2 regions of the Candidatus Darwinibacter acetoxidans genome follow, and region 1 is predicted to be linked to the other one. Evidence: riboswitches for the same ligand, from Rfam matches in the RefSeq annotation. Region 1 holds a riboswitch; the other holds the start of a gene.
The links. A riboswitch is a leader RNA that binds a small molecule or an ion and turns the genes downstream of it on or off. The one in region 1 is predicted to bind S-adenosylmethionine.

Region 1 (7,666 bases):
CAACTACGTAGCTGTCCGCGCCCAGCCCCTTGATCATCTGGCCCGTTCCCAAATCCCATATGAAAACCGACCCGTCGTAACCGGAGCTGGCCAAGTATTTGCCATCGGGCGACCAAGCCACAGAGCGGACCCAGTCGCTGTGCCCCTCCAGCTTCTTGACTTCCTTCCCCGTTTCAGCGCTGCAGACATACACAGCTTGATCGTAGCCCCCGAAGGCAACCTGATCGCCATGGGGAGCCCAAGCAACGGTGCCGATCCATCCCGGATTCCGTATGGCAACCACCTGGGTGGCTTCCGCCACATCCCAAATAGCTACAGTTTTGTCCCAGCTGGCAGTGGCCAGCTTCCTGCCATCGGGGGACCAGCTCACCGCGAAAATGACATCTTCATGGCTGACACCTTTCAGGCCCACGGCAAACTCGAAACCCTCGGCGTGGACAAAGGGCTTTCTGATGCGTTCCGTGAAGTCACCGAGGTATTCCCCAGTGTCGACGTTCCAAATCCGCACCAGCAGGTCATGCCCAGCGCCGGCCAGGTAAGTCCCATCAGGTGACCAGGCCAAATCCTCCAGAGGCCCGCCGGGAGTGGGCAAGAGCTGGGTGCGTTCTTCCCTTGCCGCCAGGTCCCAGATCCGCACAACAACATCCTCACCGGCGGAAGCCAGGATATCTCCCTGGGGCGACCAGGCCAAAGCTTTAACAGCACGGATGTGTCCGGTGATCCCCCACCGCTTCTCGCCTGACTCTGCCGACCAGAGATCCATAATGCCCCGGAAGCTGCCGCTGGCCAAAAACTGCGAGTTTCTGCTCCACGCCAGAGTCAAAATATGGCTTCCCGTGGGGATGCTCTGCATCAGCTTCCCATCTGCCATATCCCAAACGTGAAGGGCTTTGTCTGTACCAGCAGCCAGGTAGCGGCTATCGAAGGACCAGCTTAAGGTGGTAACGCCGCCTTCCTGCTCCTGGAGCTGCATCTCCTCTCCGGTTTCGAAGTTGAAAACCTTTAGAGCCCCGCCTTCTAAAGCTACGGCAGCCAAAGAGCCTTCGGGGGCAGTGGCCATGACCATGACCCTGTTCCCCATCTCGAACTCCGTTACAAGCTCACCCGACTCCACCCGCCAGACCTTCACGTCCAGAGCATCGCCGCCGCTGAGCAAAAGACTCCCGTCTGGGGACCAGGCAACGGTCCTCACCCACTTTTCATCCGTAAAGGTCTGCAGTTCAGCTCCGGAAGCAGCATCCCAAATCCTGATTCTGTTGTCCCGACCTGAACTGGCCAGCTTCGTCCCATCAGGCGACCAGGCCAGATCTGTTAGGGTGATGGCGTGACCCGGCAGCGTCATGACCTCGCGGCCTGCCTGCCAGTCCCAGATCTTGAGCTTACCGTCCCTGGATCCACTGGCCAGATGGCTGCCTAAGGGAGAGAACTCCATAACCTTCACTCCGCTAGCATGGCCGCCCAAGGTTCCTATCAGCTGGCCATCGGCTGCCCGCCAGATCCTTATTGACCGGTCATTGCTGCCGGTTACTATGTACTGATCATCAGGCGAAAAGACCATGGTCTCAACCCAATCCCAGTGATTGGCGAAAGAAAACTGGACGCCCCAGCGGGAGAAATCAGGCTCAGCCCAGGGGTAAGCATCGAATTCCACTTCGGTGCTTTGACCCACCACCCGCTGCTCCGGGACAAAGCGGTAGCCGGTTTTCCGGGGGATGATAACTGTACTGTCTGAACCAGCGGTTTTGAACTGACCTTGCGCATCTGTCTCAACGTATGAATCCGTTCCATCCACGATCAAGAGACTGACACCAGCCAAACCCTCGCCGCCGTTTTCCCCGAGCACAACGCGCCCCGCAATACTTGCGGCCTGGGGTTCTTTCCCGCCCTGCACGCAGCCGGCCAGGGGCAAAACAAACAGCACAACAAACACCAGGGAAAGGTATTTTAGCTTTCTGAGCATATCCTCCAGACCCCTTTTTCTTTATGTCCTCATTGACTAGTACTGCGGAAACGCTCAGAATCCTCTTGTGCCAGGGGGACAATAACGACAAGTGTTTGTAGGAGGAAAGACTTGGTTAGCCGGGTATGATAGTGCAAACGAATTTGCTGAAACAGCGACCAGCGGGAAAGGAGCGGACCGGGGAAAAAAGTCACTGCTTATCGTTCTCATCACCTGGGGAACGGGAACGGCCGCTAACGCCAGATCAGGAAGAAGGTGCTGTCTGCATAGGGACAGCACCTTTTTTGTCTAAACCCTCCGCACCGGCCTGATGTACTTCCAACAGCGCTCTGGTTCATGGTAGAAGTAGGCGACCCGCCCAGGGGTATGGTCGAAGCAGTAGCCCGTATCGGAGAAATCAAACTCGGCCATAGCCTTTCTCATCTTCTGGGCCACAGCACTGTTCTCGGTGTAGTAGTCGAAGGGCCCATGCTCGAACACAATGTACTCACCTTCGGGAACATCCATAACCTCCATCTGCTCTGGCAGCTCGCCGGAGTAATCCAGTGGCAGCCGCACACCGTAGCATCCGGCCCGGGGATAACCCCACTCGCCCACCGGCCCTTTGGGATCGCTGATGTAACCCATGCACTGTCCGCTGCCGCTGTTGGGACCGCTTCCGCCCTGGTCATCCAGCTTACCTTTGATGCTGTCCAGAAGGCCGCAGATGGTGTCGCAGTCCTGACCCGGAATCTGGCTCTGCTTTTCCCAGAAATCCCAGTAGCCATGGCTCTCGTAGTTCTTAATGTGCAGGAACTTGTGGGCTGGGATGGTTACAAAGTAGACCTTTACACCGCCAGTTGACTTGACCATGCCGATCTCCCCCAATCCTAAGAAGTAGCGGTCGAAGGGGTTAATTTTCATGCGTAGGACCACAGGCTTGGGGCTTTTGCGGTACTCACTGGGGGTCATTCCGTAGGCATCTTTAAAGGCCCTGGTGAAGGCTGCATGGGAGGAAAAACCGTGATCCAGGGCAATATCCAGGATGCTCCTCTGGCTGTCCCGCACTGCCAAAAGGGCAAAGGCCAGCCTGCGGCGGCGCAGGTAATCCCGGAACTGCATGCCTGAAATTTCCCTGAACCTCCGCGTTGTGTGAAACTCGGAGTAACCCAGCCTGCGGGCAAGGAAGGTGAGCGTCAGCGCTTCGCTGTTTCCATTCTTGATGCAGCGATCGATCTCATCCACGATCGTCTGGATGTACCGGTGCCACTCGTACATCACTTTTTCACCCCACTTCAACCGCCCTGTGCTGATCATAGCGGAAAAACGACCCTGTTTCTTGATTTTTCTTGCTGTCCGTGCAGGACGGCCGGAGAAAGCCTCGCCAAGCTAGGGCCTGCCGCCCATCTGCAGCCAGAGATCGCGGTGGGCTCTGTCGTACGCCTCCCGCCCCTCAAGGCGGGCCCGCAGCCTGGCCTGTTTTTCCGCCGCTTCCCTTTCTTTGTGCTCCCGCAGCAGCTGGGCAAACTCTTGAGGCGAAGTCACTTCCCCAGTGGTGATTTCCCTGGAGATGCACTCCCATTCCACGGGATGGTGCAGCATGAGCGCCTGGCGGTGATAGCCCTGCATCACGCTTTTAACCCCGCCCTGCTTCACGAAGCGCTCGATGTGGTACAGATCCTCGATGTACCAGCGGTCCGCCCAGGACGTTTCCCGCAGCCTGTCCCGGACAAATCGGGTTGTGATCAGCTTAAGGTAGTCCATTTTTCTCCCTCCCCAAACAGAAAGCCTCCCCAGGAAACCCAGGAAGGCCAAAGGGAAACTTATCTCTCAGGCTTTTCTCCGGTTACCTGCAGGATTTGGCACCTTACACCAAGTGCAGGTTGCCGGGGTTCATCGGGCCAGTCCCTCCCCCACTCTTGATAGGTCACTATTCACTTCGTGAAGCAGCACTTCAAGTATATCCCATTTTTATCCAGCCGTCAAATCACTTCACCGCGCCTGCTCTACCTTGCGGAACGCTGAAAGCTCCCTTGCCGTTCTGACGCAGAAGCCCCTGGTCTTTGTTTTCTGTCTGATCACTCCATCGCGCAGAGGCAGAAGGGATGCCCCGCTGGGTCGATCAGCACCGTGGATGTTTCATAATACTGGGTGTCAGCTATTCTGGCTCCACATTTGACCGCATGCTCCACGGCCTTCTCCAGGTCATCAACCTTGAAGTCCAAGTGCACCATCTGCTGCTGCTGGCCCTCTTTCCAGGGCCAGATGGGCGGTACGTACTCCTGGACCCTCTGAAAGGCCAGAATGATGCCCTGGGGCGTGTGAATGCCTGCCCACTGCTCATTGGAAATGGTCTTTTCCAAACCCAAGAGCTCAGCGTAGAAATCCGCCAGCGCATCTGGATCCCTGCAGTCCAGAGCGATACCGATAATGTCCGAGACCAAGCTCATCTACCTGCTCCCCTCTTGGCTCTTTGTGGCAATGATGGCTTCGCTGTTGGTAAGGTTAATCCTGCGTCCAGCTGGAGAGTTTCGTCCTGGCAGAACGTCCGCTTCCTTGCTCACGAGCGTCCCACTTTGCCGCACTGCGTGCATTGCCACACTGTCTGTAAGCCTCCACCCGCGAACCTGATTTCACCTCCGCACTCATCACACTTACCCTTGCTGCTCTCCTCGTCTTCCGACCCTCCGGTTATCGCGTCCAGCTCATCGGGGGATAGTTCCCCGGTCCTGGGATGCAGCAGACCCATGAGCTGTTCCGCCTCCTTGACTGAGAGGGCGATACCGTTTTCGTTGGCAAGTTCCATCAGCTCTTCTGGCGTCGCACACCTTACTGCCTGCTTCAGCAGTTCCTCCCTGTTTTCCCCTAGATGCTTCATCAGCTTTGATATCTGCATCTCAATACCTCCCATCTGCTTCCAGTGCTGGCCTTCCTGCATCCGGGCACAGCTCCCTTTTCAGGTAGTAAACCATTACGATTCGTCCTTTCGAGTTCCTGCCGCAGCAAGCAGGTCCCCGGTTACCTCTGGAGTTACCTTCTGCGGAACAACAAACCCACCTCTTCAGGTGGGCTCCAGTTGTTCACCTGTCCGTGGACGGACCCTCCTTGGTCCCCTGTCTGTACCCGCAGCCCAGGCACACATAGAAATCGTCCGCCTGTGTCCAATCAAACCAAGCTCCGCAGTGGGGACACATGCCGGGCCCCGTCAGGGTACCGCCGGTTACTGCGTCCAGCTCACTCTCCCCCAGCTCGCGAGCTGTGGGATGCATCAGCCTCAAGAGCTTGGCGGCTTCCTCTTCTGTCAGCGTGATACTGTATTTTTCTGCCAGTTTGATCAGTTCTTCTACCGTTTCGACCCGGGTTTGTTTCTTTGGCGCATCTTCAGGGTTCTCACCCCGCTTCATCCGCTGCGCCTCCTTTCCAACCACTTAGTTCACAAACATCTGCGCCCAGTACCTGACCCCGCCTGCCCAAACCCCTGCAGGGCGGCGGTGCAGCCGACTCGTGCCGGGCGCCTCTCCGCTCAGGAGGCTGCGGGAAGCACAAAGCTCCAGAACCCTGTCGGCCAGCTCCAATCCCGCAGTCCACACCATCCAGCCCGGGATCAGGGGATGAACTGCCTGGTCTTGTACCCGCATGCCGGGTTGGCACACGTCCAGTGCACCCAGGGACGCTCATAGCGGTATTCCATATCCCCGCCGCACCGGCGGCACTTCCTTGCTCCCCTTTTGACGTCGCCCGAACCTCCGGTCACCGCATCAAGTTCGTCCGGGGAAAGCTCTCCCGCGCGAGGATGGATCAGCGCAAGGAGCTCCCCGGCTTCCTGCGGAGTAAGCTCTATGCCCTGGGAGCGGGCCAGAGCCAAGAGCTCTTCTGCAGTGGCGCACTGCACTGCCGCCTGCAGCACTTCCTCCCGGTCGGCGGGTATGCGTTCAAGCAGCTTTTGCAGGTCCATTGCCCGTGCCTCCTTTAGGGCCCCTCAGGTTTGCTGCCCGAGGAGCGCCTGGGGAATCCACTGCCGTTCCCCTTAACAGAGCAGTACTATACAAGGATTGACGATCCTTCTGGCTCGCAGTCACCCCGAGTTACCTCTTGAGTAACCTTTTCTGTTCCCAGGGCACTAAAAAACCGCCGATGCTCCGGTGCATCGGCGGTCTTTTGTCTGTGAAAGTGCCTGCGGGATAGGCTAGCCCCTAAAACAGGCCGGACAGCCAGGCAAACAGGTTGTACTTAGCAAAGATGGCCACGGCGATCAGGGAAATGGTGGACATGATCTTAATGAGAATGTCCAAGGAGGGGCCCACCGTATCCTTGAGGGGGTCGCCCACCGTATCGCCGACAACGGCAGCTGCGTGCACAGGGCCGCCTTTGCCGTGCCCGTTGAGGGCACCGGTTTCGATGTACTTCTTGCCGTTATCCCAGGCACCGCCGGCGTTGCCGGTGTACAGAGCCAGCATGATCGCGGACATGATGGCCCCGATCAAGATACCGCCCACAAAGTTGGCCCCGAAAATGAACCCACCCACCAGCGGGAAGGCCAGGGCGATGTAGGAAGGCAGCTTCATCTCCTGCAGGGCGCCCTCGGAGGCAATGGACACGCAGGAGTTGACATCGGGCTCCTCTGTCCCCTCCAGGATGCCCGGTTTTTCCTTAAACTGACGGCGAACCTCATCCACCATCTTACGGGCTGCCTTGGTCACCGACTCAATGAGCATGCCGGAGAACAGATAAGGCAGGGCAGTACCCACCATGGCTCCCACCAGCGTCATGGGGTTGATGATGTCCAAGATGGGATCCACCTCCGGCGGCGAGAAGGAGAAGATGTAAGCAACCATCAAGGATGTGGCCGCCAGAGCTGCGGAACCAATCGCAAAGCCTTTGCCGATGGCCGCGGTGGTGTTCCCCACCGAGTCAAGCTTATCGGTGATGGCCCGCACTTCCTCATCGAGCTTACTCATCTCCGCAATGCCGCCGGCGTTGTCGGAGATGGGACCGTAGGTATCCACGGTAACCGTTGTGGAAACAAAGGAGAGCATGCCCACCGCGGCCATGGCAATGCCGTACATGCCCGCCGCGCCGTAGGCGGCGATAACCGTTGCCCCCAAAACCAAAACCGGGGCCATGGTGGAGCGCATACCCACCGCCATACCCTGCGTGATGGTGAGGGCCGGGCCCTCTAAGCTGGCAGAGGCAATGCTCTTGGTTGGTGCATAATCATAGCTGGTGTAGTACTCGGCAATCAGGCCGATGACAACGCCGGCCACAATGCCCAAGACCGCGGCTATCCACGGAGAGAAGGCTCCCAGTCTGAAATCGACGCCAATCAGGTTCTCACCCCGGAACATATACCAGCCGGCAAGACCAGCCAGCACCACGGTGAGGCCCGCGGATACCCAGGTGGACATGTTCAGTTCCCGGTGTGGATCCTCCGAGAGCTCTTTTTTCAGGATGATGTAGGCAATACCGATAATGCAGGCCAGAAGACCGAGACCCGCCAGAACCACGGGATACATGAACATCTTCTGCAGCAGCGAGGGGGTGATCCCACCGTTTTTGGCCTCGCTGGAAAGGAAAAGGTGGAAAGCCAAGATAACACCGGAAGATATGGCGCCCACAAAGCTTTCCAAGAGGTCCGAGCCAAGGCCGGCCACATCGCCCACGTTGTCGCCCACGTTATCGGCGATGGTCGCGGGGTTGCGGGGGTCGTCTTCCGGGATGCCGGCTTCC
Region 2 (7,666 bases), on a different contig from region 1:
AGTCTACCCAAGCCCTGGGCCGGCCCTTGGGAGAGTCAGAAGCCCAACTGGCCTGGCTGCCTCCGTTTTTGAGTCTAGAAGCGGGCGAGCGGGTGGAGGTGAGCCTCCTTCTCCAGGGGCCGGCACCGCCGGGCACCTTGGTCCTTGCGGGCAGCCCGGAGCTTTGGCTCAGTTCCCGCTGGTCTTTGGCCGGTGAAGAGCTGGAGGCCAGCGGCAGCGGCTCTAACCTCAGCTTGAACCTGCCGCCCTTGCCCCCCGGCAGCCACGAGCTACAAGGGACCGTGCAGGCCCTGCTGCCCTGGGAGGAAGGGACAGCCAGCGTGGAGGCCAGCTGGCAGGGACTCCAGGCCGTTTTGGACCTGGAGGTGCGGCGCGGCTGGTTCGACTACGGAGGTGTGGAAAGGATCGCCGTACAGGGGGAAGGAGGGGCGCTGCTTCTGCCCCAAGGGCGCCTGGCCCAGGCAGGGCAGCCGGTGACGGTCCCCAGCGGGAGGCTCAATGCCATCCTGCCCCTGGCAGACCCTGCCCAGCCCATCTGGACCGGCCTGCCCCTCGGGGAAAGCCTGGTACACACGGTTGAGGTGGAGGGAGCGGAGCTTTCCAGCTTTTTCGTGCCCATCCTGCTTTGGGATGAGGGGTTTTCCTGGCGGGTGGCCGCGGGATCTGCCAAGTGGCTGTTGGACGCAGGGGATCGGGGGTTCACTTTCCGCTGGGGAGCTCTCTCGGTGGAGGGCTCGCCAGGAAAGGCCCGTGCTTCCCTGACCCTCCTGGATCAGGCGGCGGAGGGCAGCTGGCGGTGGCGCCGCACCACTTCCGCCTACCACGGAAGCTTTACCGCGGGCAGCTGGCGGTTTTCCGTGGAACTGCCCCAGGCCGAAGGACAGAGCCCTGCCCTTGCCGCAGCCTACGTCAAGGACCGGTGGCGGCTGCATGTGGAGCTGGGGGATGTACGCCTGCGCTTCAGCGGTCAAAACTGGACCTGGGGCGGCGCCCTGCGGGCGCGGACGGTGTGGCTGGCCAGCCGGGATGGCGCTCTGCAGCTGGAACTTCGGCCCCAGCGGTTCACGGCCAGCTTCAAACCGGGCGGAAACACCAGACTCCAGCTGGCCCTGGAACCCGGCCAGCTGCGCGTGGAGCTGAAGCACCTGCCCTGGGAAGGCTATTTCCACTCCCGATCCTCCGGCAGTGAACTGGGGCTGCGCTTTAAGCAGGCCTGGGCCCGGGACAAGTGGCTGTTCCTCTCCCGGGGCGCCCTGCAGCGGAAGGGAGGGCTCACCCTTTTAGAACTGGGCCAGGCCGCCGGTTACCAGCTCACTCCTTGGTGCACAATTTACGCTGAAGGGGTGTTCGGCCTTCTACCCAGTGCCTCCTGGCGCGCCGATGTGGGTGTGATCCTCACGCCCCTACCCCAGGTGGTTTTGGCCACAGGGCTGGACAGCCAGCGGGGGTGGCACTGGCGGGCCGGGATTGTCCTGCCTTTTGGTGGCAGGGAAACTCCCGAAGAATGCGAATAGACAAAGTGTGCTAACGTTTGCGGAAAAGAGGAGTGAGAGTATGCTGAGGGAAGCGGTGTATCATGTGGCCCATGGAAGTTACGCCTACCCTGTGGGCCCGGACAGGCTGCGCTTGACACTGCGGGCGGCCAGGGGAGATCTTAAGCGGGTTGCCGTTTTGTACTGGGACCGCTACGGCAGTTCGCCTACACTTACAGAAGAGATGAGCATTGCCGCTGAGGATGAGCTGTTTTCCTACTACCAAGCTGATGTACAGCTGGCGACCAAGCGCTTTGGCTATGTTTTCGTGCTGGATGACGGCCGGCAGACTCTGTTTTACACGGAAAAGAGCTTTTTCGAGGATCTGCAGCCCAACACCCAGTTCCACTACCCCTACATCGCCCCAGGGGATCTCTGGGAGCCGCCCCAGTGGGCCCAGGGGGCGGTGGTCTACCAGATCTTCCCCGAGCGGTTTGCCAACGGCGATCCCGAAAACGACCCGCCGGATGTGGAGCCGTGGGAACTGCCGCCTACCCGCACCAGTTTCAAAGGGGGCGATCTCAGGGGCATTATCCACCGCTTCCCCCACCTGGTGGAGCTGGGAGTGGAGGTGATCTACTTAACACCCATCTTTGCCTCCCCCAGCAACCACAAGTACGACACGGCGGACTACTACACCATCGATCCCCACTTCGGCGATGCGGAGGATCTGCGGGAACTGGTGGCCCTCTGCCACAGCCACGGGATCAAGATCGTCCTGGATGCCGTGTTCAACCACTGCGGCAGCGAGTTTTTTGCCTTCCAGGATGTGCTCGAGAAAGGCAGGCAGTCCCCCTACGCCCACTGGTTCAACATTGAGGGCTTCCCGGTGCAGACCGACCCTCCTAATTACGAGACCTTCGCCCACCAAATTGCCACCATGCCCAAGCTCATGACCCAGCACGCCGATGTGCGGCAGTACCTGCTGGATGTGGCGGTCTACTGGATCAGAGAATTCGACATCGATGGTTGGCGGCTGGATGTGGCGAATGAAATAGACCACGAGTTTTGGCGGGAGTTCCGCAGGGCGGTGAAGGGCGTCAAGCCCGATGCCCTCATCGTGGGGGAAGTCTGGCACGAGGCCAGCGACTGGCTGCGGGGCGATCAGTTCGATGCGGTGATGAACTACCCTCTGCAGCACGCCTGCTTCGACTTCTTTGCCAAGGGCACCATCAGGGCCCGCTCCTTCGCCAGCCGTTTGGCCAAGGTGCAGGTGAACCATACCCATGCCGTGAACCTGGCCATGTTCAACCTCCTGGACAGCCACGATACGGAGCGCTTCCTCACCAGCTGCGGCGGGGATGTGCGCAAATTGGCCCTGGCCGCGGCTTTCCAGCTGACCTATGAGGGCTCACCCATGATCTACTACGGCGACGAGGTGGGCATGGTCGGCCTGACCGACCCCGACTGCCGGCGGGGCATGCTCTGGGATGAAGCGGAGCAGGATCGGGAACTTTTCCGCTGGTACCAGCGGCTCATCGCCCTGCGCAGGGAGCAGCCTGTGCTGCGCACCGGACGGACCCGCACCGTCTGGGCGGACAGCATCACCAACGTGTACGGGTTTGTGCGCTTCCAGGGCCGGGAGCAGGTCTTGGTCCTTTTGAACAACTCCCCCGAGGAGCAGCGGGTTGACCTCAGGCAGATCAGCTGGCCCGGGCGAAAACCCAGGCAGCTGCGGGATCTGCTCGCTGACGCCAAGCGTAAGCCGGCGGAAGTGGTGCTGGAGCCCTATGGCGTGAGGATTCTGGCCTAAAACAAGGGGCCCGCTGCGGGACCCTCAAACTGTAGAAAAAGGGTGCCTTCCAGCTGCAGGAAAGCACCCTTTTGCCTTAAAAGACCGGTACCACCGCACCCTCGTATTTCTCCATAATGAAGGCGCGGATCTCGTCACTGAGCAGGGCCTCCACCAGCTGCTGGAGCTCCGGCCGCTGCTCATCGCCGGCCCGGACCGCGATCACATTGACATAGGGGGATTCAGCGCCCTCCAGGAAGATGGCGTCGGTAATGGGATTGAGGCCGGCCTGCAGGGCGTAGTTGCCGTTGATCACCGCGGCGTGCACATCGGGCAGGCTCCTCACCAGCTGCGCCGCTTCCAGTTCCACAAAGCGCAGCTGCAGCTTGTTCTCGGTGATGTCGAAAATGGTGGGTGTGATGCCCGCTGCAGGATCCACGGCAATCAGGCCCGCTTCCTGCAGGAGCAGGAGTGCCCGGCCCCCATTGGTGGCATCGTTGGGGATGGCGATGGAGGCCCTGGCGGGCAGCTCGCCTAGGGAGGCCACCTTCTCGGAAAAGACGCCTAACGGTTCAATGTGAATGCCCGCGAGGGCCACCAAGCTGGTTCCGGCATCCTGGTTGAAGGATTCCAGATAGGGGACGTGCTGGAAGAAGTTGGCGTCCAGGTCCCCATCCTGTAGGGCCAGGTTGGGACGGACGTAGTCGGTGAACTCCACAACCTCCAGGGTGATGCCCCGTTCCTCCAGAAGGGCTGTGACCCTTTCCAGAATCTCCCCATGGGGAACCGGTGTAGCACCAACCTTCAGCGTCGCGGCCAGGCCCGCCTGGGAACCGGCCAGTAGGAACAGGGAAACAACTGCGGCGATAAGTCTTCTTTTCACCCTAGAACAACCTCCTTACTCGCGGTGGTAGAGTTTTTGGGCGATCCTATCGCCCAGCATCTGCATGCCCTGCACCAGCAGGACTAAGATGGCGATGGTCTGCAGCATGATGTCGCCGCGGAAGCGCTGGTAGCCATAGCGAATGGCCAGATCCCCCAAACCGCCTCCGCCAATGGCCCCGGCCATGGCCGAGTAGCCCACCAGGTTCACCGCGGTGACGGTGATGGCCAGAACCAACGCGGGCAAAGCTTCCGGGAGGAGCACCTTGTAGATGATCTGCAGGAGAGCTGTCCCCATGCTTTCCGCGGCCTCGATCACCCCCGGGTCCACTTCCTTCAAAGCCCCTTCCACCAAGCGGGCCAGAAAGGGGATGGCTGCCACCGTGAGGGGCACAATGGCTGCCGTGGTCCCTATGGAGGTGCCCACAATCCGGCGGGTGAAGGGAATAATGGCCACCATGAGGATGATGAAAGGTACGGAACGGCCCAGGTTGACCACGGCGCCCAGGGTGCGGTTCAGCCAGCCCTTTTCCAAAATGCCGCCGGGTCCGGTTACCGCCAGAAGGATACCCAGGGGCAAACCCCCCAACACCGCCAAAACGGTGGCAGCGCCCACCATGAGCAGCGTCTCCTGGGTGGCCTGCCACAGCAGGCTCAAGGCAGCTTGGTTCATGAGCTCAACACCTCCACTTCCACGCCGTTTACCTGTAGGTAGTTCAGGGCGGCAGCCTTTTCCTCGGGACTGCCCCGCAGCTCCACCAAGAGCATCCCGAAGGGCGAGCCCTGCATCTGGTCTATGCGTCCGAAGAGGATGTTCACTTCCACCCCGTGTTGGCGGACCATCCGGGAGATGATGGGCTGGTTGGCCTTTTCCTGGAGGAAAGTGAGCCGGATCAGGCTGCCCTCTGGGCTGAGCTGGGGCGGGGAAAAGCTGACAGTCAGGAAGCCCTGCAGCAGGCGCTGGGCCGCTTCCGACTGGGGATGGGTGAACACTTCCACCACGGGCCCTGCTTCCTGCACGGTGCCCCCGTCGAGCACCGCCACCGCATGGCAGATGGCCTGGATGACCGGGAGCTCATGGGTGACCAGGACGATGGTCAGTCCCAGCCGTTCGTTGATGGCCTGGAGCAGACGCAGGACCGAGCCGGTTGTCTCCGGGTCCAGGGCGGAAGTGGGCTCATCACAGAGCAGCACCTGCGGTTGGGTGGCCAGGGCCCGGGCGATGCCCACCCGCTGTTTCTGTCCGCCGCTGAGCTGGTGGGGATAGGCCTGCAGTTTATCGGTGAGGCCCACCAGCTCCGCCAGCTCATGGACCCTTTCCCGCACCTTTTTCTTGGGCGTTCCGTTCAGTTCCAGGGGGAAGGCGATGTTGCCGAACACAGTGCGGGAGCTGAGCAGGTTGAAATGCTGAAAAACCATGCCCATTTTGCGCCGGGCTCCCCGCAGCTCCTGGGGGCCAAGGCTGGTCATGGGGATGCCCCCCACCCAGACCTCTCCGCTATCTGGCCTTTCCAGAAGGTTGATGCAGTGCAGCAGGGTGGATTTGCCCGCACCGCTTTGGCCGATGATTCCGTAGATCTGCCCCGGGGGAATGGTCAGGTTGATGCCCGTTAGGGCCTGCACTTCGTTTTTCCCCCGAAAGGTTTTGGCCACGTTCTTAAGCTGGATCAAGCCGTCCCCTCCTTTTCCCTACAAAAAAGACCCCTTCTCGAAAGAAGAGGTCCGATCCATCTAGCTTGCCAAATCGCTGTCCTCTCCTCTCATCTTCCTGAACCACTGGTTCAGCAGGAATTGGCACCGGCTGCGCGGGCTGCGCAGTGGTTGCCGGGCTTCATTGGGCCAGTCCCTCCGCCTCTCTGGATAAGAGTAGTGGTTGTATATATAAATTGAACACAGTATAACTTAACCGCGGTGCCCTTGTCAATAGTGGAAGGCATTTCCGCTCAGATATAGAAAAGATATTTACGGGTGTTGTATAAGAGTCAAAGTACTCAAGGGGGATGGCCATGGCCAAGGAGCTCTTGTCCACAAAGATGCTGGAGGAAATTCTACAGAGGACGCGGCAGGCTTTGGAGGAAGGGCGCTCCCAGATCTTCGAGGTGGCGGAAGCGGCTCAGGAGGAGTGCACCCGCACGGAAGTTGTGCTGCAGACCGTGCAGTCCGAAATGGAGCAGGCCATCGTCGAAGTGGAAGAGCTGACCAGGCGCTTTGCGGTGGTCCGTGTGGAGCTGCTCAGGTCCAACCGGGACTACGAGCAGTACAGCGAAGCGGAGAAGCAGCGCATCTACGAAGAGGCGGAGCAGATTCGCACCGCCCTGGCCGCGGCCAGGGAACGGGAGCGGCTGCTGCGGGTCCGCCGCGATAATCTGCAGCAGACCTTGGCCAAACTGCGGGAGATCGCCGCCAAAGCAGAGCGGCTTGTTTCCCAGGTGGGCATGGCCATGACCTACCTTTCCGGCAGCCTCCTGGATGTGAACAAGCAGTTGGAGCACATGCACATGCGGGAGCAGGCCGGCCAAGAGATGCTCCTGGGCCAGGAGATCGAACGCAAGCGCATGGCCGGGGCCCTCCATGACGGACCTGTGCAGAATCTGGCCCACCTGGTGGTGCAGCTGGAGATCTGCGAGCGGCTCTACGAAGCGGGGCGGGAGGCGGAAGCCCGGGAGAAATTCCAGGGTTTGAAAAAGATCGCCCAGGGGGCCATGGCGGATCTGCGGCGGATCATCTACGATCTCAACCCCATGACCCTGGATGATCTGGGTCTGGTGCTCACCATCAACAACTACCTGGACAACCTCGCCAAACAGAGCGGGATCGAGACCCGCTTTGTCCTGTTGGGGAGGGAGCGCCGCCTGGAACCCCAGCTGGAAATGGCGGTGTTCCGCATTGTGCAGGAGGCGGTCAACAACTGCCTCAAGCACGCCCGCGCCAGTGAGCTGGAGGTGACCCTGGAGTACACCCGCCACCATATCAGTGTGGCCGTGAAGGATGATGGCATCGGTTTTGATGCCGCATCTGTGCAGGAAAAGCTCAAATCGGGCAAGCACTTTGGGCTTCTGAACATGCAAAGCCGCGCCAACGTGCTCGGCGGCTCCCTGCAGTTCCATGGAGAAGAGGGGAAGGGAGCGCGGGTGCTTGTAACCATCCCGCTGGCCGCTGGTGAAGGGGGAGAAACGAGTTGAAAACCGGCATCAAAGTACTGATCGTGGATGACCATCCCCTACTGCGGCAGGGGTTGAAGACCCTGCTGGAACTGGAAGGGGAGATCGAAGTGGTGGGACTGGCCAGCAACGGGCCTGAGGGGCTGCGCTTAGCGCAGCAGCTCAAGCCGGATGTGGTGCTTTTGGATATCAACATGCCGGGGATGAACGGTATCGAAGTGGCCAAAGAGATGCGGGAGCGCCAGCCCGGTGCCGCCATCCTGGTGCTCACCATCCATGATGATGAGACCTACGTGAAGGAGATGATCCGCAGCGGCGCCAAGGGATACCTGCTTAAAGATGCCGAACCCCGGGAGGTG

Region 2: linked by a shared signal. The riboswitch ahead of ACE4YL_RS14790 (methionine ABC transporter ATP-binding protein) and the one ahead of ACE4YL_RS15050 (hypothetical protein) in region 1 are both predicted to bind S-adenosylmethionine.

Annotation. Positions count from the first base shown of each region.
Region 1 covers NZ_JBHGXH010000346.1:17,273-24,938, reverse strand. The annotation lists gene ACE4YL_RS15060 (WD40 domain-containing protein) at 1-1,960, opposite strand, end outside; gene ACE4YL_RS15055 (helix-turn-helix transcriptional regulator) at 2,249-3,217, opposite strand; gene ACE4YL_RS15050 (hypothetical protein) at 3,329-3,703, opposite strand; SAM riboswitch class I at 3,760-3,868, opposite strand; gene ACE4YL_RS15045 (VOC family protein) at 4,018-4,389, opposite strand; gene ACE4YL_RS15040 (hypothetical protein) at 4,500-4,835, opposite strand; gene ACE4YL_RS15035 (hypothetical protein) at 5,020-5,343, opposite strand; gene ACE4YL_RS15030 (hypothetical protein) at 5,544-5,894, opposite strand; gene ACE4YL_RS15025 (sodium-translocating pyrophosphatase) at 6,133-7,666, opposite strand, start outside.
Region 2 covers NZ_JBHGXH010000341.1:6,563-14,228, reverse strand. The annotation lists gene ACE4YL_RS14810 (hypothetical protein) at 1-1,514, shown strand, start outside; gene ACE4YL_RS14805 (alpha-glycosidase) at 1,555-3,285, shown strand; gene ACE4YL_RS14800 (MetQ/NlpA family ABC transporter substrate-binding protein) at 3,362-4,147, opposite strand; gene ACE4YL_RS14795 (methionine ABC transporter permease) at 4,163-4,819, opposite strand; gene ACE4YL_RS14790 (methionine ABC transporter ATP-binding protein) at 4,816-5,817, opposite strand; SAM riboswitch class I at 5,904-6,013, opposite strand; gene ACE4YL_RS14785 (sensor histidine kinase) at 6,153-7,328, shown strand; gene ACE4YL_RS14780 (response regulator) at 7,325-7,666, shown strand, end outside.